3 regions of the Pseudoduganella sp. R-32 genome follow, and region 1 is predicted to be linked to each of the others. Evidence: predicted binding sites of a transcription regulator. Region 1 holds the regulator's gene; each other region holds the start of a gene.
What was found. The regulator sigma-54, encoded in region 1, starts transcription at its own class of promoters, with help from an activator protein. The targets are predictions, from matches to a motif close to TGGCANGNAANCTGCTTT.

Region 1 (7,244 bases):
TCGCCATTTCGTATTCCGGCGAAGCAGCCGAACTGATGGCCATCCTGCCCGTGGTCAAGCGCATGGGCGGCCACGTGATCGCCATGACCGGCAAGCCGGCGTCGAGCCTGGCCAGGCTGGCCGACGTGCACCTGGACGTATCGGTGGCCAAGGAGGCATGCCCGATGAACCTGGCGCCGACCGCTTCCACCACCGTCACGCTGGCGCTGGGCGATGCGATCGCGGTGGCGCTGCTGGACCTGCGCGGCTTCAAGGAAGAGGATTTTGCCCGTTCCCACCCTGGCGGCGCCCTCGGCCGCCGCTTGCTGACGCATGTGCGCGACATCATGCGCAAGGATGGCGCCATCCCGGCCGTGGGCCTGGAAACGCGGCTGCCCGATGCTCTGCTGGAAATCACCCAGAAGGGCATGGGCATGACCGCCATCGTCGACGCGGCCAACAAGCCGGTCGGGGTCTTCACCGACGGCGACCTGCGCCGCATGATCGAAAAAGTCCAGGACTTCAGCAAGGTCGTCATCAAGGACGTGATGCACCTGAACCCGCGCACCATCGGCCCCGACCAGCTGGCGGTGGACGCCGTGGCGGTGATGGAAGAATTCCGCATCAACCAGATGCTGGTGGTGGATGCCGACGGCACGCTGGTTGGCGCTCTGCACATCCACGACCTGACCCGCGCCAAGGTGATCTGATGACGCTCGAACGCGAAGACCTGCTTGCCCGTGCAGCCAGGGTGCGCCTGTTCATCTTTGACGTGGACGGTGTGCTGACCGACGGCAGCCTGACGTATGGCGCCGACGGTGAAATGGTCAAGACTTTCAATGTGCACGACGGCCTGGGCATCAAGCTGCTGCAGGAAGCGGGCATCAAGACCGCGATCATCAGCGCCCGGCGCACGCCGATCGTGCTGGCACGCGCCAAGGACCTGGGCATCGATTACGTGCACCAGGGCGGCCACGACAAGCTGACCCCGTTCAAGGCCTTGCTGGCCGACCTGGGACTGGCGGAAGAGCAGGTTGCCTTCATCGGCGACGACGTGGTGGACCTGCCGCTGTTGAGCCGTGTGGGCTTTGCGGTCAGCGTGCCGAATGGCCGCAAGGAGGCGCACGATCGCTCCCACTACATTACCGAAGCTGCGGGCGGCCGCGGCGCGGTGCGCGAGGCCTGCGAATTCGTGCTGCGCGCCAGCGGCAGCTATGACCGCGTGATGGCCCAGTTCCTGGTGTAAGGGCAAGCGATGCGTAACCAGAGGACCGCCCACCGCTTCCGCCTGTCGATCGGCATGATCTTCGTGCTGCTGGCGGCGCTTGGCAGCTTCTACCTGCTCGAGCTGCTGAACCGCGCGGACGAACAGATGCAGGCCGACAAGCGCATGAACGAGCCGGATTACATCATCCATAACTTCTCCTTCGTGCGCATGACCAAGGATGGCAAGCCAAGCTATATCATTGCCGGCGACAAGCTGACCCACCGCCCGGTCGACGATTCGTCCGAGATCGACAATCCGCGCGTGCACAGCCTGGCCGGCGAGAAGCCGCCGATGGAGATCGTGGCGAATACGGCGCGCGTGGACGACACCAACAGCCGCGTCACCCTGAACGGCAGCGTGACGATCGACCGCGCGGCATCGCCGCAATCGCAACTGCTGCACCTGGAATCGGACAAGCTGGTGATCTTCCCGGACGAAGACCGCATGGAAACCGATCATCCGGTGAAACTGCGGCTGGGGGATACGACTGCTGCGGCCAACAGCATGCGCGCCAATAATGCGACGCGCGAAATGCACCTGGCCGGCAACGGCACGCTGCAGATTCCGCCCAAGGCCGCGGACCAATAACTGAGGAATGAACATGAAACGACTACTCTTGTCGGCAGCCTTGCTGCTGGGAGTCGCCGCTCCGGCGCTGGCCGAGAAAGCCGACTCCTACAAGCCGACCAACATCAGCTACGGCTCGATGGACATCGACGACGTCAAGCAGGTTACCATCCTGCTGGGCGGCGTCAAGCTGACCCGCGGCACCCTGACCATGACGGCCGAGCGCGCCTACGTCAAGCAGACGCCGGAGGGCTTCCAGCAAGTGACGCTGTTTGGCGACGGCAAGAAAGCCACCTTCCGCCAGAAGCGCGACGGCGCCGGCGACCAGTGGGTGGAAGGCGATGCCGACCGCATCGAATACGAGGAACAGGTTGAACTGGTGAAGATGTTCAACAAGGCCACCATCCGCCGCCTGGAAGGCGGCAAGCAGAACGACGAAGTGCAGGGTGAGTTCATTTCTTACGACAGCCGCAAGGAATTTTTCAGCGTGCGCAATTCGGCCAGCGGGGAGAGCAAGCCCGGCGGCGGTCGCGGCACCATGGTGATCCAGCCGACCCGTACCGAACCCCCAGCGACGCCGACGGAGAAGAAGTAAGCATGCAAGCAAATAACTGCGCCAGCACGCTGGTCGTGCGCGGCCTCCAGAAAACCTATGGCAAGCGACAGGTGGTGCACGACGTTTCGCTGCAAGTCGATTGCGGTGAAGTGGTCGGCCTGCTCGGTCCCAACGGTGCCGGCAAGACTACCTCTTTCTACATGATCGTCGGCCTGGTGGCTTCCGATGCAGGCACCATCGATATCGGCGGCACCGACGTGTCGAGCCTGCCGATCCACAAGCGCGCCACGCTGGGCCTGTCCTACCTGCCGCAGGAAGCTTCGGTGTTCCGCAAGCTGACGGTGGAAGAAAACATTCGTGCCGTACTGGAACTGCAGAAGGTGGACGGCAAGCCTCTGCCCAAGGCGGAAATCAAGCAGCGCCTGGAATCGCTGCTGGCCGACTTGCAAATCGAGAAGCTGCGCGAGAACCCGGCCCTGTCGCTGTCGGGTGGCGAGCGCCGCCGCGTGGAAATTGCGCGCGCCCTGGCCACCAACCCGCGCTTCGTGTTGCTCGACGAACCGTTTGCCGGCGTGGATCCGATCGCCGTGATCGAAATCCAACGTATTGTGCGTTTCCTGAAGGAGCGCAATATCGGTGTGCTGATCACCGACCATAATGTGCGTGAGACCCTCGGCATTTGCGACCGCGCCTACATCATCAACCAGGGCGCCGTGCTGGCCTCGGGCCGCCCGGACGACATCATTGCCAACGAATCCGTTCGCCGCGTCTACCTCGGCGAACACTTCCGCATGTAAACGAAGGCCATGAAACAAACACTGCAACTGCGAACCTCGCAACACCTGGCGCTGACGCCGCAGCTGCAACAATCCATCCGCCTGCTGCAGCTGTCCACGCTGGAGCTGCACCAGGAGTTGGAACAGCTGCTTGGCGACAATCCCATGCTGGAGCGCCTTGACGACCCGCTCGACCACTCGGTACGGCTGCTGGCCGATGGCGCCATCAGCCAGGGCAACGGCAATGGCACCGAAGCTCCCGCCACGCCTTCGGCTGAAGGCCCGCAAGGCGAGGGCGGCGAAGCCCCGGCCGCTGCCGGCGAAAGCGATACCTATGAAGGCGGCGACCATGAAGCCGGCAACGGCAGCGACGACGCCGACTGGAGCGCCAGCGCCGGCAGCAAATCCGCCGACGACGAAGACAGCCGCCCGCAACTGGAAGCTTCCGGCTGCACGCTGCGCGAACACCTGCTCGAGCAGATGCGCGTCACCGTGCAGGAGCCGCGCGACCGCGCGCTGATGGAACTGATCATCGATGCGCTGGACGAGAACGGCTACCTGGAAGAGCCGCTGGAAGAAATCCACGAGCGCCTGCCGCCCGAGCTGGAAATCGAACTGGACGACCTGCGCTGCAGCCTGGTGCTGCTGCAAAGCTTCGATCCGCCCGGCGTCGCCGCACGCAATGCCTCCGAATGCCTGGCGCTGCAGATCAGGCGCATGCCCGGCGTGCCGCTGGTGACGCGCCGCATGGCGCTGACCATCGTCGAGAAGCACCTGACCTGGTTCGCCCAGCGCGAGTTCACCAAGCTGAAGAAAGCGCTCGACTGCGACGATGAAGACTTGCGCGAAGCACAGTGCGTGATCCGCCAGTGCAACCCGCATCCGGGCGCCGAATTTGCGTCAGGCGAGTCAGACTACGTGGTGCCGGACGTGATCGTGAAAAAGGGCCGCGGCGGCTGGATCGTCACCCTGAACAACGACGTGGTGCCGCGCCTGCGCGTGAACGCGCTGTATGCCAACCTGCTCAAGCAAGGCAAGAGCGAGTCGCAGATGAATGGCCAGCTGCAGGAGGCCAAGTGGTTGATCAAGAATATGCGCCAGCGCTTCGACACGATCCTGCGCGTCGCGGAAGCGATAGTAGAAAGACAAAAGAACTTTTTCAGTCATGGCGCAGTGGCCATGAGACCCCTTGTGTTGCGTGAAATTGCTGATACACTGGGACTACACGAGAGCACTATTTCTCGCGTAACAACTCAAAAATATATGCTCACCCCGCATGGCATGTTTGAGTTGAAATATTTCTTTGGTAGCCACGTCGCGACCGAAGCCGGGGGGGAGGCTTCCTCGACTGCGATACGGGCACTGATCGTGCAATTGACAGGAGCAGAAGACCCGAAAAATCCTTTATCCGACAGTAAGATTGCGGACATGCTGGGTGAACAAGGCATGGTGATTGCGCGACGGACTGTTGCCAAATATCGAGAAGCGTTGAAGATCCCTCCAGTTAGCCTCCGCAAATCGTTGTAGTGCAGTGCATGGGTTCCTCTGTGCGTTTCGGCGTGCACGAACTCGAGAGCGACATCATCTTTAGGAGTGTGTATGAATCTCACCATCAGTGGACATCATGTCGAAGTGACCCCAGCCATTCGCGAGTACGTGCAGAACAAGCTGGAACGAGTCAAGCGCCATTTCGATCAAGTAATCGATATTGCTGTCATCCTGACTGTAGATAACCTCACCGAGAAAGAGAAACGCCAGAAAGCCGAAATCAACCTGCGCATGTCTGGCAAAACTGTTTACGTCGAAAGCCTGTCGCAAGACCTTTACGCCGCCATCGATACCCTGATTGATAAACTGGATCGCCAGGTCATGAAATACAAGGACCGTGTGCAGAACCACAGTCATGCGGCCATCAAGCATTTCCCGGATACGTATGAGGCACCACCCACCGCCATGTAAAGGACTGGCCGTGCAGCACACCAAAGGGCGCAATTGGCGCCCTTTTTTGCGACCAGTGTGCGTTAGAATATTTGCATGAGCGAACACGTACACACCCAACTCTCCAACGGTACCGGCTTCATCACGCTGGACCGCCCCAAGACCCTCAATTCACTGTCCCTCGACATGGTGCGCGCGATGACGCAGGCGCTGCTGGCATGGCGCGACGATGCGTCGGTGGCGGCGGTCGTGGTGCGCAGCAGCAGCGAACGCGCGCTGTGCGCAGGCGGCGATATCCGCTTCTTCCACGACGTCGGCCGCGGCAATACGCAAGGCGGCAGCGCGCTGCTGGAGGACTTCTTCACCGAAGAATATGCGCTGAACCATTTAATCCATTTCTACCCCAAGCCTTATGTGGCGCTGATGGATGGCGTGGTGATGGGCGGCGGCATGGGCATCGCGCAGGGCGGGCCGGAGTGCGGCGTGCGCATCGTCACGGGCCGTACCAGGATGGCGATGCCCGAGGTGAACATCGGCCTGTTTCCCGACGTGGGCGGCAGTCACTTCCTGTCGCATGCGCCGGGCCAGCTTGGCATGTGGCTCGGCCTCACCGGGCTGACGGTCGGCGCCGCGGATGCGCTCTACCTCGACCTGGCTGACTACTTCGTGCCGGAAACTGAACTGGCCGGACTGGCCAAGCTGTTCGAGTCGACGCCCGGCAAATCGTTGCGCGATGCTGTCGCGGTCTTTGCCGGCCCGCACAACGCCTTCGCCGGCGACAGCGAACTGGAAGCGCAGCGTGCCCTGATCGATCAGCATTTCTCGGCGGGCTCGGTACCCGCCATCATGGATTCGCTGCGAGGCGACAGCACGCCTTTCGCGCAGAAATCGCTGAAGGCAATGGAATTGCGCTCGCCGCTGATGATGAGCGTGACCCACGAGCTGCTGAAGCGCGGCGCGTCGCTGGGCGTGTCCGACTGCTTGCGCATGGAGCGCAACCTGGTGCGCCGCAACTTCGAACACGGCGAGATTTTCGAGGGCGTACGCGCCCTGGTGATCGACAAGGACAACCAGCCGCAGTGGAATCCCGCAACGCTGGCCGAAGTGACGCCCGCCATGGTGGAGCGCTTCTTCGAACCATGCTGGCCGGCCTGGGCGCACCCCTTGCGCCACCTCGCATGAGGGATCTGGACCGGATCGACCGGGGCATCCTGAATATCCTGCAAGAAGATGCCAGCACGCCGTTGCGCGAGATCGCGGAGCGCTTGCATTCGTCGGTCGCGACCTGCCAGCGCCGCATCGAAAGGCTGCGCAACGACGGCGTGCTGGTCAAGGCTGTCGCGCTGGTTGACCGCGCGCTTGCCGGGCGGCCCCTGACGGTATTCGTGTCGGTCGAACTGGAGAAGCAGAATACCGACATCCTCAAGCAGTTCGAGCACCGCATGCGTTCCGAGCCCGAGGTGATGTCCTGCTACGAAGTGGCCGGCGAGTTCGACTTCCACCTGATCGTCACGGTGGAGTCGATGGAAGAGTACAGCGCCTTCACACGGCGCGTTTTCACCTCGCACCACAACGTCATCAACGTCAAGAGCCTGTTCGCGATGAACTGCTCCAAGTTCGAGACCAAGCTGACGCTGTAGTCACGGCTCGCAGCTGTAGCGCAAGCTGTCGTCCAGCGCGAGCGGCAGCACCAGCGTATGGAACTTGCGGGCGTTGGCATCGGCGCACAGCTTGGCGCGCGCTGCGGGATCGCTGCTGTATGGCGCAGCATACTCCGCATTGAATACCGGCTTGCCGCTGGCGATGAAAGCCTGGTAGCCCTCGCATTCGGCGAACTCATGGCATTGTTCGTTGACGGCGAAATCGAAATCGCCTACCAGGTCCTTCAACTGATCCGTATCGTTTTTCAATGCAATGGACATTCCCCGGTGGTGCGCTTCGCTTGCCAGGAATCGGTTGTAATCGAGCTGCGTGGCGGCGGTAAGGGCGAAGCCGCTGTTGTTCGCATAGCCGTCCACGTTGTCTGCTTCAACGCCATTGCATCCCTTGGAGACTGCCAGGTCCAACCGCGCAAGCATGATCTTCCGCACAGTTGCCGAGCGCGTGTCGAGCCATCGCTCCCCTGCCCAACCTTGCAGGTCCTTGCCCATGTCGGCTGGCG
Region 2 (7,244 bases), 2.7 Mb from region 1:
AGCTGAAGAACAACCCGCACTTCAAGTTTGCCGAGCTGGACCAGCGCGTGCCAGTGTCCGCCACCGCCAACGATCCTTACCTGGGCAGCGAATGGCACATCAACAAGATCGGCGCCAGCACCGCCTGGGACAACACCCAAGGCAGCGGCGTGACCATCGCCATCCTGGACTCGGGCATGGATTCGGCCCACCCTGACCTGGCCGGCAACGCCGTCGCCGGTTACAACGCCTACGACAACAACACCAATACCGCCGACGTCTGCGGCCACGGCACCAAGGCTGCCGGCTCCGCGGCGGCCACCATCAACAACACCACCGGCGTGGCCGGCGTGGCGGGCCAGGCCAGGATCATGCCAGTGCGCATTGCCTACAACAATTCCGGCACCTGCTACGCTTACTTCTCGACCATGGCCAGCGGCGTGACCTGGGCTGCCGACCACGGCGCCCGCGTGGTCAACATCAGCTACGCCAACGTGCCAACCAGCTCGGCCGTGCAAAGCGCTGCCAATTACCTCAAAGGCAAGGGCGGCCTGCTGTTCGTCTCGGCCGGCAACTACAACCGCGATGAAGGCTTCACCCCGACCGACACCATGATCCCGGTCTCGGCCACCGATTCGGCCGACAACCGTGCCAGCTTCTCCAGCTACGGCGCCTTTGTCGCGCTGTCGGCGCCGGGCGCGGGCATCTATACCACCGTCCAGGGTGGCGGCTACGGCGCGGTCAACGGCACCTCCTTCGCCAGCCCGGTTGCCGCCGGCGTCGCGGCCCTGGTGATGGCAGCCAATCCATCGCTGAGCGCAGACCAGGTGAAGAGCATCCTGTTCACCACCGCTGTCGACCTGGGCACTGCCGGCCGCGACATCTATTTCGGTTACGGCCGCGTCAATGCCGCCGCCGCCGTGGCCGCCGCCAAGGCCGCACCGGCTCCCGACACCACCGCACCGACCGTGGCCATTGCCAATCCAGTAGGCGGCAGCACCGTCTCCGGCCTGGTCTCGATCGGCGTGAACGCCGCCGACAACGTGGGCGTGGCCCGCGTCGACCTGAAAGTCAACGGCACCGTGGTCGCTTCGGACAGCGCCGGCCCCTATGCCTTCAGCTGGGATTCCGGCAGCGTGGCCAACGGCATGAACAACCTGATCGCCATCGCTTACGATGCAGCCGGCAACGTCGCCACCTCCAGCACCGTGTCGGTCAACGTCTCCAACGCCGCTCCAGCCGTGGTAGCCGATACCACTGCCCCGGTGGTCGCCATCACCAACCCGACTTCGGGCGCTGTTTCCGGTACCGTCAACGTCACCGTCAACGCTTCGGACAACAGCGGCGCTGCCGGCATCAACATGAGCGTGTACATCGACGGCCAACTGAAGGCTTCCGGCGCCGGCTCTTCGCTGTCCTACAGCTGGAACACCCGCAAGCTCGCCAGCGGCACCCACACCGTGCAAGCCGTGGCCAGGGATGCTGCCGGCAATACCTCGACCACCAGCGTCCAGGTAACCCGCTAATTAATATAAATACCCTGTTTGGGCCCGGCTCTGCCGGGCCTTTTTTTATTAGCCGCTGGAAATATCAATTAACTCCATATCAAATGAAATGAAGTTAATATCAATTTCTTCGCGACATTAGTTAACCCTTTGATTTGACTGAATATTATTAATCGCTACAATCCTGCAAGCCAACTTTGCACAAATGCTCAGACGGATTTGTATCAGGATGTAATTTGAGGGAAATTTCATTTGCCTCGCGGTAAATCGTGAATTACTATCGAACCTGAAGTCTGACAAAGGCAAACCGCGCGAAAGCACGGGACGCAAAGTCAACGGTCTAACGACGCGCAAGCGTCCATGACGGCTGGACTGCCAGATACACAGGTGACCCTGATGTCCCCGGTGTGCTCTCCAACTACTCCCTTGGGAGTGGCCGGCAGTCCTTTTTTCTGAAACCTTGAAAAAGGATCTGCTTTAATGAAGAACCGCACCTGCATCGCCACCCTCATCCTCGCTGGCGCCGCCCCTATCGTATTTGCAGCCCCAGGCAACGATACTGATTTTGCTCCCGGCCGTATCCTGGTCGAACCTCAGGCAGGCTTGACTGCCGATGAGTTCGCCAAAGACTTGAAAGGCCATGGCGCCGGCAAGGCCCAGAAGCTTGGTCAGAGCAATATCCATATTATTGACGTGCCGCATGGCTCCGAGAGGGCGATTGCCAACAAGCTGAAACACAATCCCCATTTCAAGTTCGCCGAACTTGACCAGCGTGTGGAAGTCAGCGCGACCACCAACGACCCTTACCTGGGCAGCGAATGGCACATCGGAAAGATCGGCGCCAGCGCCGCGTGGGACAAGACACAGGGCGGCAACATCACCATTGCCATCCTGGATTCGGGCGTTGACGCAAGCCACCCCGACTTCTCGGGCCGCCTGGTAGCAGGCTATAACACCTACGACAATAACACCAACACCGCCGACGTCTGCGGCCACGGCACCAAGGCTGCCGGCTCCGCGGCAGCTGCGTCCAATAACGCCATCGGCGTCGCCGGCGTGGCGGGCCAAGCCAGGATCATGCCAGTGCGCATTGCCTACAACAATTCCGGCACCTGCTACGCCTACTTCTCGACCATGGCCAGCGGCGTGACCTGGGCTGCCGACCACGGCGCCCGCGTGGTCAACATCAGCTACGCCAACGTGCCAACCAGCTCGGCCGTGCAAAGCGCTGCCAACTACCTCAAAGGCAAGGGCGGCCTGCTGTTCGTCTCGGCCGGCAACTACAACCGCGATGAAGGCTTCACCCCGACCGACACCATGATCCCGGTCTCGGCCACCGATTCGGCCGACAACCGTGCCAGCTTCTCCAGCTATGGCGCCTTTGTCGCGCTGTCGGCGCCGGGCGTGGGCATCTACACCACTGTCCAGGGTGGCGGCTACGGCGCGGTCAATGGCACCTCCTTCGCCAGCCCGGTCGCCGCAGCGGTGGCAGCCCTGGTGATGTCGGCCAATCCTTCCCTGAGCGCAGACCAGGTGAAGAGCATCCTGTTCACCACCGCTGTCGACCTGGGCACTGCCGGCCGCGACATCTACTTCGGCTATGGCCGTGTGAATGCTTCGGCTGCCGTAGCAAAAGCTGCGGGTACCACAACCACGGCCGACACCACTGCGCCAACGGTCTCGATCGCTGCCCCGCTGGGCAGCAGCACGGTGTCGGGCATCGTCTCGGTCAACGTCAACGCTGCTGATAACGTCGGCGTGGCGCGCGTGGACTTGAAAGTCAATAGCACGGTGGTAGCGAGCGATGCGAGCAGCCCATTTAGCTTTGCGTGGGATTCCAAAGGCGTTGCCAACGGTATGGCAACCCTGACGGCCGTCGCGCGTGATGCTGCCGGCAATGTGACCTCTTCCACGCCAGTCAGCGTGAACGTCTCGAACAGTACCACCACCATTTCTCCGACGACCGACACGGTTGCGCCCGTTGTGGCTATCACCAACCCAAGCAATGGCGGCACCGTTCACGGCAACGTCAACGTTACCGTGAATGCATCGGACAATAGCGGCGCGGCTGGGATTTCGATGTCGCTTTACGTGGACGGCGCGCTGGTTGCTTCGGGCAGCGGATCGAGCATGGCCTACAGCTGGAAACCCAGCAACGGCAGCCATACCCTGAAAGCAGTCGCACGTGATCGCGCCGGTAACACTGCTGCCAGCAGCGTGAGCGTACGCAAGTAAGCGGCTCTCCAATGAAAAACGGCAGCCTTGGCTGCCGTTTTTTTCATCAGGTCGCGATCAGCGGATACTGCGTCGGCGGCTGAGCGCCAAACCCAGCAGGCCGACACCGAATATAGCCAACGTAGCAGGCTCTGGAATTTCCTGTTCACCGCCTCCGCATTCCGGACGTGTGTCGCCTGGAGGGCATTCAGGCGGATTGCAGTTTTCTTCTCCGTCCACGCAGGCACCGGATTTAGCGGAAGATGCATAGCCCTGGACATGCACTGCTGCAAACAAGCCGTCCGTTCCGCAGGTACGGCCTGGCATGCACGACAGGAACATGAAATCATTGACGCTTAGCGTCTCGCTTAGGTCGACAGAGAGACGCCAGACCGATTCGTTCCCCTGCGCCAGCTCACCCGGGTTCGCATTCACAAAATGGAACACACCATCGTAGCTGCCGGACCCGGTTCCGTTCTGGCAATCCGAGCAGATGCTGGTGTTGGCGTTCACCCCGCTTAACAAGGAGAACGTTCCGGTCTGGGCCAGTGCATCACCGTTGAACCACCAGTCGTTCACATAGATGCCAGACTCCAGCACGCCGGTTGCGACGCTCAGGCTGATGTCCACATAATTCGTGCCATAGTCGGTAAACTTCAGTTGCGCCCACGAGTCGGTTGCAGTCGCCCCAGACTGCAGGGGTGGCGCGTCTCCGGTGTAGACGTTGGCGTTATTAAAATTGAGCGTCCATTCGCCCGCATGAGACAAAGGAGCAACCCCCATCAGCAGTGCTGCTCCCAAGACACCCAGCGCAGTTTTGATACTTTTCATGTTACACCCCCTTTTATTATGGTACGAACTCCTATACGCATATAGCGTGCCTAAAAGTTACTCACCAACGAAATCAATCGGTTAACCTCAGCAGTTAAATCTTGACCCCAAAAATTGTAAGAATTCTCGACATTGACATGAAAGTCACCACTGATTTCGTACGGAAACTTAGGTTTCCCTTAGGGCGCAAGACGGCATCGGGTGCCTGCGTTAAAATGCGCTGGACATGAGCGCTACTAACTTCCAGTTTGAAAATTCCTTCGCAGGTTTGCCGCCAGCGTTCTACACTCACCTGATGCCGACTCCATTGCCGGCGCCTTACCTTGTTGGGCTGAGTCCTGCGGCTGCACGCCTCATTGGTCTTGAACCAGCAACGCTGGCGACGCAAGAAGCGGTTGATATCCTGACCGGCAACCGCCTCGCGGAGCGTTCGAAGCCGCTTGCGGCTGTCTATTCCGGCCACCAGTTTGGCGTCTGGGCCGGCCAGCTCGGCGACGGGCGTGCCATCCTGCTCGGCGATCTAGCCACTCCCGAGGGCCCGATCGAGTTGCAGCTGAAAGGCGCCGGCATGACGCCATACTCGAGGATGGGCGATGGACGCGCCGTGCTGCGCTCGTCCATCCGTGAGTTCCTGTGCTCGGAAGCGATGCATGGCCTCGGCATCCCGACCACCCGCGCCTTGTCGGTAGTCGGTTCTGACCAGGGAATCGTGCGCGAATCGATCGAAACCGCGGCCGTCGTCGTCCGCATGGCCCCAACCTTCATCCGGTTTGGTTCTTTTGAACACTGGTACTACAATCGCAAGCCGGATGAACTCAAGCAATTAGCCGATTACGTCATCGACCGCTTCTACCCTTCCCTGCGCGACGAGGAAAACCCGTACGCTGCCTTGCTGGAAGAAGTGACCCGCCGCACCGCGCGCATGATTGCGCACTGGCAAGCAGTAGGCTTCATGCATGGTGTAATGAATTCCGACAATATGTCGATCCTGGGGCTGACTCTCGATTACGGCCCCTTCGGTTTCATGGACGGATTCGACGCCAACCAGATCTGCAACCATAGCGACGAGCGTGGCCGTTACTCGTATTCCAACCAGCCGCAGATCGGTCACTGGAACTGCTACGCCCTCGCGCAAGCCTTGTTGCCGCTGATTGGCGAAGTCGAACTGACCCAGGAAGCGCTCGACGTCTACCAGCCGGAGTTCGCGCGTCACATCGATCAGCTGCTGCATGCCAAGCTCGGTTTGGCTACCACGCAAGAAGGCGACCGCGAACTGCTTGACGGCCTGTTTGCCATCCTGCAAGCCAACCACACTGACTTCACGATTTTCTTCCGCCGCCTGAGCGCCTTGCGCGCCGGCAGCTCGGAAGGCGACGAACCCTTGCGCGACTTGTTCATCGATCGCCCCGCTTTCGATCAATGGGCCGAAGCTTATCGTGCGCGCCTGCGCGCCGAAAACAGCGACGATGCTGCGCGCAAACTTGCGATGGATCAGGTCAATCCCAAGTATGTGCTGCGAAACTATATGGCACAGCTCGCCATCGAAAAGGCGCAAAATAAGGACTTTTCCGAAGTCGAGCGCCTCTTGACCCTGCTCGAACGCCCCTTCGACGAACAAGCAGAGAATGAACAATATGCAGGCTTTCCGCCAGACTGGTCCAGCCAGCTCTCGGTAAGCTGCTCTTCGTGAGAGATCAACAATGAGCGACAAAGTTGTCAAGACCGATGCCGAATGGCGCGCCCAGCTCGACCCGATGGAATACCAGGTTACCCGCCATGCCGCCACCGAGCGCGCATTTACGGGCAAGTTCTGGGACCACCACGAGCATGGCATTTACACCTGCGTATGCTGCAACACCCCGCTTTTCGAGTCGGATGCCAAATTCGATTCCGGCTGCGGCTGGCCGAGTTACTTCAAGGCGCTCGATCCTGCGAATATCATAGAGAAAACGGATCGCTCGCATGGTATGCTGCGCACCGAAATCATCTGTGCAGTATGTGATGCCCACCTGGGCCACGTCTTCCCTGATGGCCCGCCGCCGACCGGATTGCGCTATTGCATTAATTCGGCCTCGCTGCGCTTTGAACCGAAGCCTTGAAAAGATGAAGATTATTTTTGACCTGTTTCCGCTGATCCTGTTTTTTGTCAGCTACAAATTTGCCGGCAGTCACCAGGAAGCCGCGCATGCCATGCTGAATGCCCATCTTGGCGGCCTGGTTTCCGGCGGAGCGATTCCGGCATCGCAGGCGCCGATCGTGGTCGCGACTATTGTCGGCATTATCGGCACCGCTGCCCAGGTGTTATATCTGCTGGCCCGGCGCAAGAAAGTCGACGGGGCTCTATGGGTTTCCCTGGTAGTGTTTATCGTATTCGGCGGCATGACCATCTATTTCCACGACGATGACTTTATCAAGTGGAAGCCAACCATTATTTACTGGTCGCTTGCGACGGCCATGCTGGTGGCGTACCGCTTCTTCGATAAAAACATGATCCGCCTGGCGATGGAAAAGCAGGTCCAACTGCCGGAACATGTCTGGGTGCGCCTGCATTTCATGTGGATTACCTTCTGGCTGGTGCTGGGTTTTGTGAACCTCTTTGTCGCCTTCATCCTGTTCAAGTCCGATAACGACGCCTGGGTCAATTTCAAGGCTTTCGGAGTTACCGGTTTGATGCTGGTGTTCTTTATCGCACAGGCTTTCTACCTCTCTAAACAT
Region 3 (7,244 bases), 2.2 Mb from region 1:
TCCGTTCGTACCGGCTGCGGGTGGCGCTGACGACCGGCGGCCTGGTCACGGCGGTGGTGGCCGTGCTGTTTGTCGCCGCCGCCCTGACCTTGCTAAACCGGCGCGCAGCCATCATCGACCGCGTCATGCTGGCCCAACTGGCCGGGCCGGGCTTCGGCGCTTCGCCGGTCCCGCTCTGGAATGCCATCGACGCCCACCTGAACGCCAGCTTCAGCGGCTTTGCGCCGGAAGGAGACGACGAGAAATTCGCCATCCTGCGCGCGGCGGACGATGCGCGCGGCGTGATTTACCAAAGCCCCAACTGGCCCGCTTCGCTGCTGGTGCCGGAAGCGAACGACAGGCAGCTGCGCACTTACTACGGCGGCGGCAGCCAATGGCGCATCGGCCAGGTCCGGCGCGGCAGCGTGCTGGTGCAGATGGGCGTCAACACCACCCTGTCGGAAGCGCAGCTGGCCGTGTCGATCAAGCGCTTCGGCGCATTCGTGGTCGTGCTGTGCCTGATCGTATGCGGCGTGGCCTGGTACCTGGCCGGGCGCGCCATGCGTCCGATCGAGCACCTGAGCAGCGTGATGGAGCGCATTCGCGCCAGCGATTTGCGCCAGCGCGTGGCGGCCGACGAGGAGGTGCAGGAGTTCGAGCGCCTGGTCACGGTGTTCAACGACATGCTGGACCGGCTCGAGCGCAGCTTCCTGCAGTCGGCCCGCTTCTCCGGCGACGCCGCGCACGAACTGCGCACGCCGGTCTCGATCCTGCAGGGCGAGCTGGAACGGGCCTTCGAACGCGCCGCCGCCTATCCGGAACTGGAACAGTCGCTGGCCGACATGCTGGACGAAGTGCGCCGTCTCGACAACGTGGTGCGCAAGCTGCTGATGCTGTCGCGCGCGGACGCCGGCCAGCTCCAGATACCGATGCAGGCGCTCGACCTGGTGCCGGTCCTGCGCGAACTGGCCGACGACCTGGACCTGATGGCGCCCGAGCGCCCGCTGCGGCTTGACATGCCGCCGCGCATGCAGGCGCAAGGCGATGCGGACCTGCTGCGCCAGGTACTGCAAAACCTGGTCAGCAATGCCGTCAAATACGGCGTGCCGCAAGGCTGGATCGCCATCACCGGCCGCCGCACCGCCAGCGGCTGGCAGATCGACGTGGCCAACGCCTCCGCCGGCATCGCCATCGAGCAGCGCGACCGCCTGTTCGACCGCTTCTACCGCGCCGGCCATGCCTACAACCGCCGCGTGGCCGGCGTGGGACTGGGCCTGGCCCTGGCGCGCGAGATCGCCCGCGCCCACGGCGGCGAACTGCGCCTGTCCGACTGCACCTCCAGCGAGGTGACGTTCAGCCTGTCCCTGCCTGCAAGCGCAAGCGACAACTGACTAGCATTTCAGGCATATCAAGCTCCCAAGAAATATAGCCGTCCGGAAATGCCAAACACCCTTCGTTCATAGAGAGGACGTGCCGGCACGCCCTTCCCGCGCACGCTTGCATGAGCTCCCGTTGCGACAGCAAGCTGAACTTGTCATTATTTATTTACGAAAAGACCACAAATTCTGACAAGTTTTGCTGGGAGGGACTATGCAGTACAAGCAGGTCGAACGGGTCGACGCTGCGCTGGACGCAACACGCACCGACGACCCCTTTCGCGATGACCGCTTGCTGGCGGAAATGCAGGACATCGTCACCGGGGAGAACACCTTCGGCATCAGATTAGTCGACACGCCCGAAGGGCGTAGCAAGGCTAGCATGCTGATCCACAAGATGTACGCCTGGCGTGGCCTGGAGGGCACCCATGCACTGACCGATGACCCGAACCGCGTCACGCTCATGGCGCACAACCGCGACGAAGCAGTCGGCACGCTGACCCTGGGGCTGGACAGCCCATCCGGCATCCTGGCCGACCAGCTGTTCCGCGCCGAGATCGACGCCTTCCGGGCGCGCGGCAAACGTGTCTGCGAATTCATCAAGCTGGCCTTCGACATGGGGCCAAAATCGAAGAGCTACCTGGCAGCGCTGATCCACCTGGCCGTCATGTATGCCTACGACATCCACCGCTACGACGTGCTGTTCATCGAAGTCACGCCGCGCCATCGCCAGTTCTACCAGCGCATGCTCGGCTTTCGCCAGCTTGGCGAAGAGGTCGTCAATCCGCGCGTCAACGTGCGCGGGGTGCTGATGCACATCGAACTGTCGTACATGAAGGAGCAGATCCGCCTCCATGGCGGACAGCCCGATTCCGAGGAACGTTCCTTCTATCCCCTGTTCTTCTCGCAGCATGAAGAAGCGGGAATCATCAACCGCCTGCGGGAACAGGAATAATCGCCATGGCCGAATCCAACACCGAACGCCGCTTCGATTACGAGCAAGCCTTCTCGCGCAATATCGGCTGGGTCACCGAAGCGGAGCAGCAGGCACTGCGCAACAAATGCGTGGCGATCGCCGGCGTCGGCGGCGTGGGCGGCGTGCATTTGCTGGCCTTGGCGCGCATGGGCGTGGGCGCCTTCCACCTGGCCGACTTCGACACCTTCGACATCCCCAACTTCAACCGCCAGGCCGGCGCCTTCATGTCGACGCTGGGCCAGCCCAAGGTGGAGGTGATGGCGCGCATGGCGCGCGACATCAACCCCGAAGTCAAGATCCGCACCTTTCCGCAGGGCGTCAACCAGGGCAACCTGCGCGATTTCCTGCAGGGGGCGGACGTGTATGTCGACGGGCTCGACTTCTTCGCCTTCGAGGCGCGCAAGCAGACCTATGCCATGTGCGAGGCGCTGGGCGTGCCGGCCACTTGCGCGGCGCCGCTGGGCATGAGCGTGGCGGGCCTGAACTTCGTGCCGGGCGGGACGACCTTCGAAGAGTACTTCGGCTGGGGCGACCTGCCGGAGCTGGACATGGCAATCCGCTTCCTGGTCGGCCTAGCGCCGGCCGCCCTGCATCGCAGCTACCTGGTGCCGGGCGGTATCAACCTGGCGGAGCGGCGCGGCGCCTCGACCTCGATGGCTTGCCAGCTTTGCTCGGGCGTGGCCGCCACCCAGGCCGTCAAGATGATGCTCAAGCGCGGCAAGATCCTGGCCGCACCGCATGGCTTCCAGTACGACGCCTATCGCGACAAATTCGTCTACACCTGGCGACCGGGCGGCAATAGCCATCCCCTGAACTGGCTAGCAATTCAGTTAGCCAAGCGCAAATTCTCGGCAATGCTTGCCGCGCAGTCGAAATAAATGCAGTTTAATTTTAAATTAATACTCACGCCGAGCGCGGCATAAAAAGTCACACAAAATATCAAAACATGCGAATGCTCACCAAATATATCATCCAAGTCATTGAATTTGCTACTTAATCTTGAGAAGCTACATGTCGGAATATTTTACAGAGCAGGCCGCGCAGCGCAAACAACATGGTTTGAAAGTTAATACTAAGTTTTTGTTTTTCGGCCGCATTTTAAATGTGGCATATGTATTGCTTTGATAAAGATCATGACCTGAACAAATTTAATGCTCAGTCATCCCAAAACTGGTGCTTTATCCTCTCAACGGAGAAATGTAATGAAGATTCTCACACCTAGCGTTCGCGGCCTGGCCGCCAGCATGCTGCTAGCGTTTGGCGCTCTGGCAACTGGCAGCGCTGCCGCTGCACCCTCCTTCCAGGTGGACCCAACGGGACTGGCACCTGCCGGCAACATCTTCACCGCCGACGCCATCAACGGCGTGTCGTCCGCGCGCGTGGCCTATACCGGCGTGGGCAACAATTACGTGTCCAACGGCTACATCGTGTTCAGCGGCTTTTCGCTGAATTCGAACAACGTGTCGACTACGGATACCCGCGTCAACTTCGACTATGGCTTGTATGCCACGTTCCACCAGGACTTCTCTTGCAGCGGCATTCTTGGCCCGGGCGTTTCCTGCACCCCGACCGCGCTGTCGCTGCAGCTGTGGGCCGACGTCGGCAACGACAACACCTATAACCAGGCCGTGGTCGGAACCGATCCGTCCATTAACTTTGCCGGCGCCCAGACCCAGCTGGCCTGGTCCGACTTTGCCTACAATGGCGTAGGCGGCATCGACAACCTCGGCGGCGTGTTCCAGAACGTCACCATGAGCTGGTTCCTGACTGCGGAAGGCAAAGCCTACTTCTTCGACCCGGATCCGTTCTACACTGCCTCGTTCGCAGCATTCAACAACACCACGCAAGGCGTCGATTGCGATACCGTGGATTGCACCAACGCCCTCGACATTGCCATCACGCAGGAAGGCGGTATCCTCGATTTTGTCGCCCCCGTCCCTGAACCGGGCGTGCTGGGGTTGCTCGGCATCGGCCTGCTCGGCATGGCCGGCGTGCATCGCCGCAAACAGCATTGATCTGCGTGCGTGACCATGATGGGACCGGCGACGGTCCCATTTTTCTTTTATAACTGCCCCGCTTTACCCCCTCCCCGCCACTCGCGCGCCATGCCGTTGCATCTCTGGCATGATTGATATCAATTCAACGCTTGACCAAGCGCAAAGAAATTCCCTTGAAAAGGGAAAGTGTCGTCCCTATAATTGTTGGCACTCGTTAGCCGAGAGTGCTAACAACTGTCAATAAACCGAGTAAAAGGAGTTTTGTATGAACCTTCGCCCTTTGCATGACCGCGTCATCGTCAAACGCCTGGACCAGGAAACCAAGACCGCGTCCGGCCTGATCATCCCTGATGCAGCCGCTGAAAAGCCGGACCAGGGTGAAGTGCTGGCAGTTGGCAACGGCAAAGTTGCTGACAACGGCACCGTGCGTGCTCTGGAAGTGAAAGTGGGCGACCGCGTTCTGTTCGGCAAATACGCCGGCCAAGCCGTCAAGGTAGACGGCCAGGAACTGCTGGTAATGCGCGAAGAAGACATCATGGCCGTGGTACAGAAGTAATCACAGCCCCCTAGATACAGAATTCAGGAGAAACAAACATGGCAGCTAAAGAAGTCATTTTCGGCGATTCCGCACGTTCCAAGATGGTCGAAGGCGTGAACATCCTCGCCAACGCAGTGAAAGTCACCCTGGGCCCGAAAGGCCGCAACGTGGTGCTGGAGCGCTCCTTCGGCGCCCCAACCGTCACCAAGGACGGCGTTTCGGTCGCCAAAGAGATCGAACTGAAAGACAAGCTGATGAACATGGGCGCGCAGATGGTCAAGGAAGTCGCTTCCAAGACCTCCGACAACGCCGGTGACGGTACCACCACCGCAACCGTGCTGGCCCAGGCCATCGTCCGCGAAGGCATGAAATACGTTGCCGCCGGCATGAACCCGATGGACCTGAAGCGCGGCATCGACAAGGCAGTTGCTGCCACCGTCGAACAGCTGAAGTCCATCTCCAAGCCATGCACCACCTCCAAGGAAATCGCCCAGGTTGGCGCGATCTCCGCCAACTCCGACGCATCGATCGGCGAGCGCATCTCCGAAGCGATGGAAAAAGTGGGCAAGGAAGGCGTCATCACCGTTGAAGACGGCAAGTCCCTGCACGACGAGCTGGACATCGTGGAAGGCATGCAGTTCGACCGCGGCTACCTGTCCCCATACTTCATCAACAACCAGGAAAAGCAAGTTGCCGTCCTGGAGAACCCATTCGTCCTGCTGTGCGACAAGAAGATCTCCAACATCCGCGACCTGCTGCCAGTACTGGAGCAAGTAGCAAAAGCCGGCCGTCCACTGCTGATCATCGCTGAAGACATCGAAGGCGAAGCACTGGCGACCCTGGTGGTCAACAACATCCGCGGCATCCTGAAGACCTGCGCAGTGAAAGCTCCTGGCTTCGGCGACCGTCGCAAGGCCATGCTGGAAGACATCGCCATCCTGACCGGCGGCCAGGTAGTGGCTGAAGAAGTCGGCCTGACCCTGGAAAAAGCCACCCTGGCAGAACTGGGCCAAGCCAAGCGCATCGAAGTGGGCAAGGAAAACACCATCGTCATCGACGGCGCAGGCGAAGCTTCGGCCATCGAAGGCCGCGTGGCACAGATCCGCACCCAGATCGAAGGCGCGACCTCCGACTACGACCGCGAAAAACTGCAAGAGCGCGTGGCCAAGCTGGCCGGCGGCGTTGCCGTGATCAAGGTTGGCGCAGCCACCGAAGTCGAGATGAAAGAGAAGAAGGCCCGCGTTGAAGACGCACTGCACGCAACCCGCGCAGCTGTGGAAGAAGGCATTGTGCCAGGCGGCGGCGTAGCCCTGCTGCGTGCCCGCGCTTCGCTGAACGTGAAAGGCGACAACGCCGACCAGGACGCCGGCATCAAGATCGTGCTGCGCGCCATGGAAGAGCCACTGCGCATGATCGTCACCAACGCCGGCGAAGAAGCTTCGGTGGTTGTGAACGCCGTCCAAGCCGGCACCGGCAACTACGGCTACAACGCTGCCAACGGCACCTACGGCGACATGGTTGAAATGGGCGTGCTGGACCCAGCCAAGGTAACCCGTTCCGCTCTGCAGAACGCAGCCTCCATCGCTGGCCTGATGCTGACCACCGACTGCATGGTTGCCGAAGTCGTAGAAGACAAGCCAGCCGGCGGCATGGGTGGCATGGGCGGTATGGGCGGCATGGGTGGCATGGACGGCATGATGTAATCGCCGACAGCCTCACAGCTGACTAAAAAGCCTGCAAGGTTTGCGCCTTGCAGGCTTTTTCTTCATTGAGATACATCATTTCCCCTATGCGCAAAAAGAAGCCGGCAAATAACCGTGCTACAATCACAATAACTTTTACGCAACCTTCATTTAATTTCGACAATATGAAGAAACTTCTGACCGCCCTCCTGTTTGCCGTCGCAGGCACCGCCTATGCGGGCCCGATGGAATTGATCACCAATGGCAGCTTTGAAAAGAACGGCGTCGCCGCTGGTTCCTGGACCATCAAGTCCGCGCTGGACGGATGGAGCGTCGGCTCAAAAGGCGTTGAAGTGCGCAATAACGTGGCCGGTACGGCCCAGGACGGCGGCAACTTCCTGGAACTGGATTCCTCGGTCAATAGCTGGATCAGCCAGACCATCGACACCGTCGCCGGCGGCAGGTACAACCTGTCTTTCTACTACGCCCCGCGCGAACACACATCGGCCGCCACCAACGGCATCGACGTGCTGTGGAACGGCAATCTGCTGAAGCACGTCGAGCAGGACAACTTCACCTCGAAGACCAATTGGTTCAAGATTGAGTTGTCGATGTTTGCCGTCGGCAGCCTGTCGAACCTGAGCTTCCAGGCTTCCGGCATCAGCGACAGCATCGGCGGTTCGCTCGATAACGTCT

Region 2: a site for sigma-54 is predicted at 4,564-4,581, ahead of ACN9MU_RS17235 (PEP-CTERM sorting domain-containing protein). Genes of this name have one in related genera too.
Region 3: a site for sigma-54 is predicted at 3,437-3,454, ahead of pepA (flocculation-associated PEP-CTERM protein PepA). Genes of this name have one in related genera too.

Annotation. Positions count from the first base shown of each region.
Region 1 covers NZ_CP183987.1:1,024,147-1,031,390, forward strand. Annotated here, with positions in the region: gene ACN9MU_RS04780 (KpsF/GutQ family sugar-phosphate isomerase) at 1-689, shown strand, start outside; gene ACN9MU_RS04785 (KdsC family phosphatase) at 689-1,225, shown strand; gene lptC (LPS export ABC transporter periplasmic protein LptC) at 1,235-1,834, shown strand; gene lptA (lipopolysaccharide transport periplasmic protein LptA) at 1,848-2,408, shown strand; gene lptB (LPS export ABC transporter ATP-binding protein) at 2,411-3,166, shown strand; gene ACN9MU_RS04805 (RNA polymerase factor sigma-54) at 3,176-4,672, shown strand; gene hpf (ribosome hibernation-promoting factor, HPF/YfiA family) at 4,745-5,104, shown strand; gene ACN9MU_RS04815 (enoyl-CoA hydratase/isomerase family protein) at 5,180-6,265, shown strand; gene ACN9MU_RS04820 (Lrp/AsnC family transcriptional regulator) at 6,262-6,723, shown strand; gene ACN9MU_RS04825 (endo alpha-1,4 polygalactosaminidase) at 6,724-7,244, opposite strand, start outside.
Region 2 covers NZ_CP183987.1:3,763,537-3,770,780, reverse strand. Annotated here, with positions in the region: gene ACN9MU_RS17245 (S8 family serine peptidase) at 1-1,505, shown strand, start outside; cyclic di-GMP riboswitch class I at 1,776-1,864, shown strand; gene ACN9MU_RS17240 (S8 family serine peptidase) at 1,965-3,719, shown strand; gene ACN9MU_RS17235 (PEP-CTERM sorting domain-containing protein) at 3,777-4,529, opposite strand; gene ACN9MU_RS17230 (protein adenylyltransferase SelO) at 4,756-6,219, shown strand; gene msrB (peptide-methionine (R)-S-oxide reductase MsrB) at 6,230-6,628, shown strand; gene ACN9MU_RS17220 (septation protein A) at 6,612-7,244, shown strand, end outside.
Region 3 covers NZ_CP183987.1:5,715,706-5,722,949, forward strand. Annotated here, with positions in the region: gene ACN9MU_RS26170 (sensor histidine kinase) at 1-1,370, shown strand, start outside; gene ACN9MU_RS26175 (N-acyl amino acid synthase FeeM domain-containing protein) at 1,570-2,310, shown strand; gene ACN9MU_RS26180 (ThiF family adenylyltransferase) at 2,316-3,209, shown strand; gene pepA (flocculation-associated PEP-CTERM protein PepA) at 3,534-4,346, shown strand; gene groES (co-chaperone GroES) at 4,594-4,884, shown strand; gene groL (chaperonin GroEL) at 4,923-6,569, shown strand; gene ACN9MU_RS26200 (PEP-CTERM sorting domain-containing protein) at 6,734-7,244, shown strand, end outside.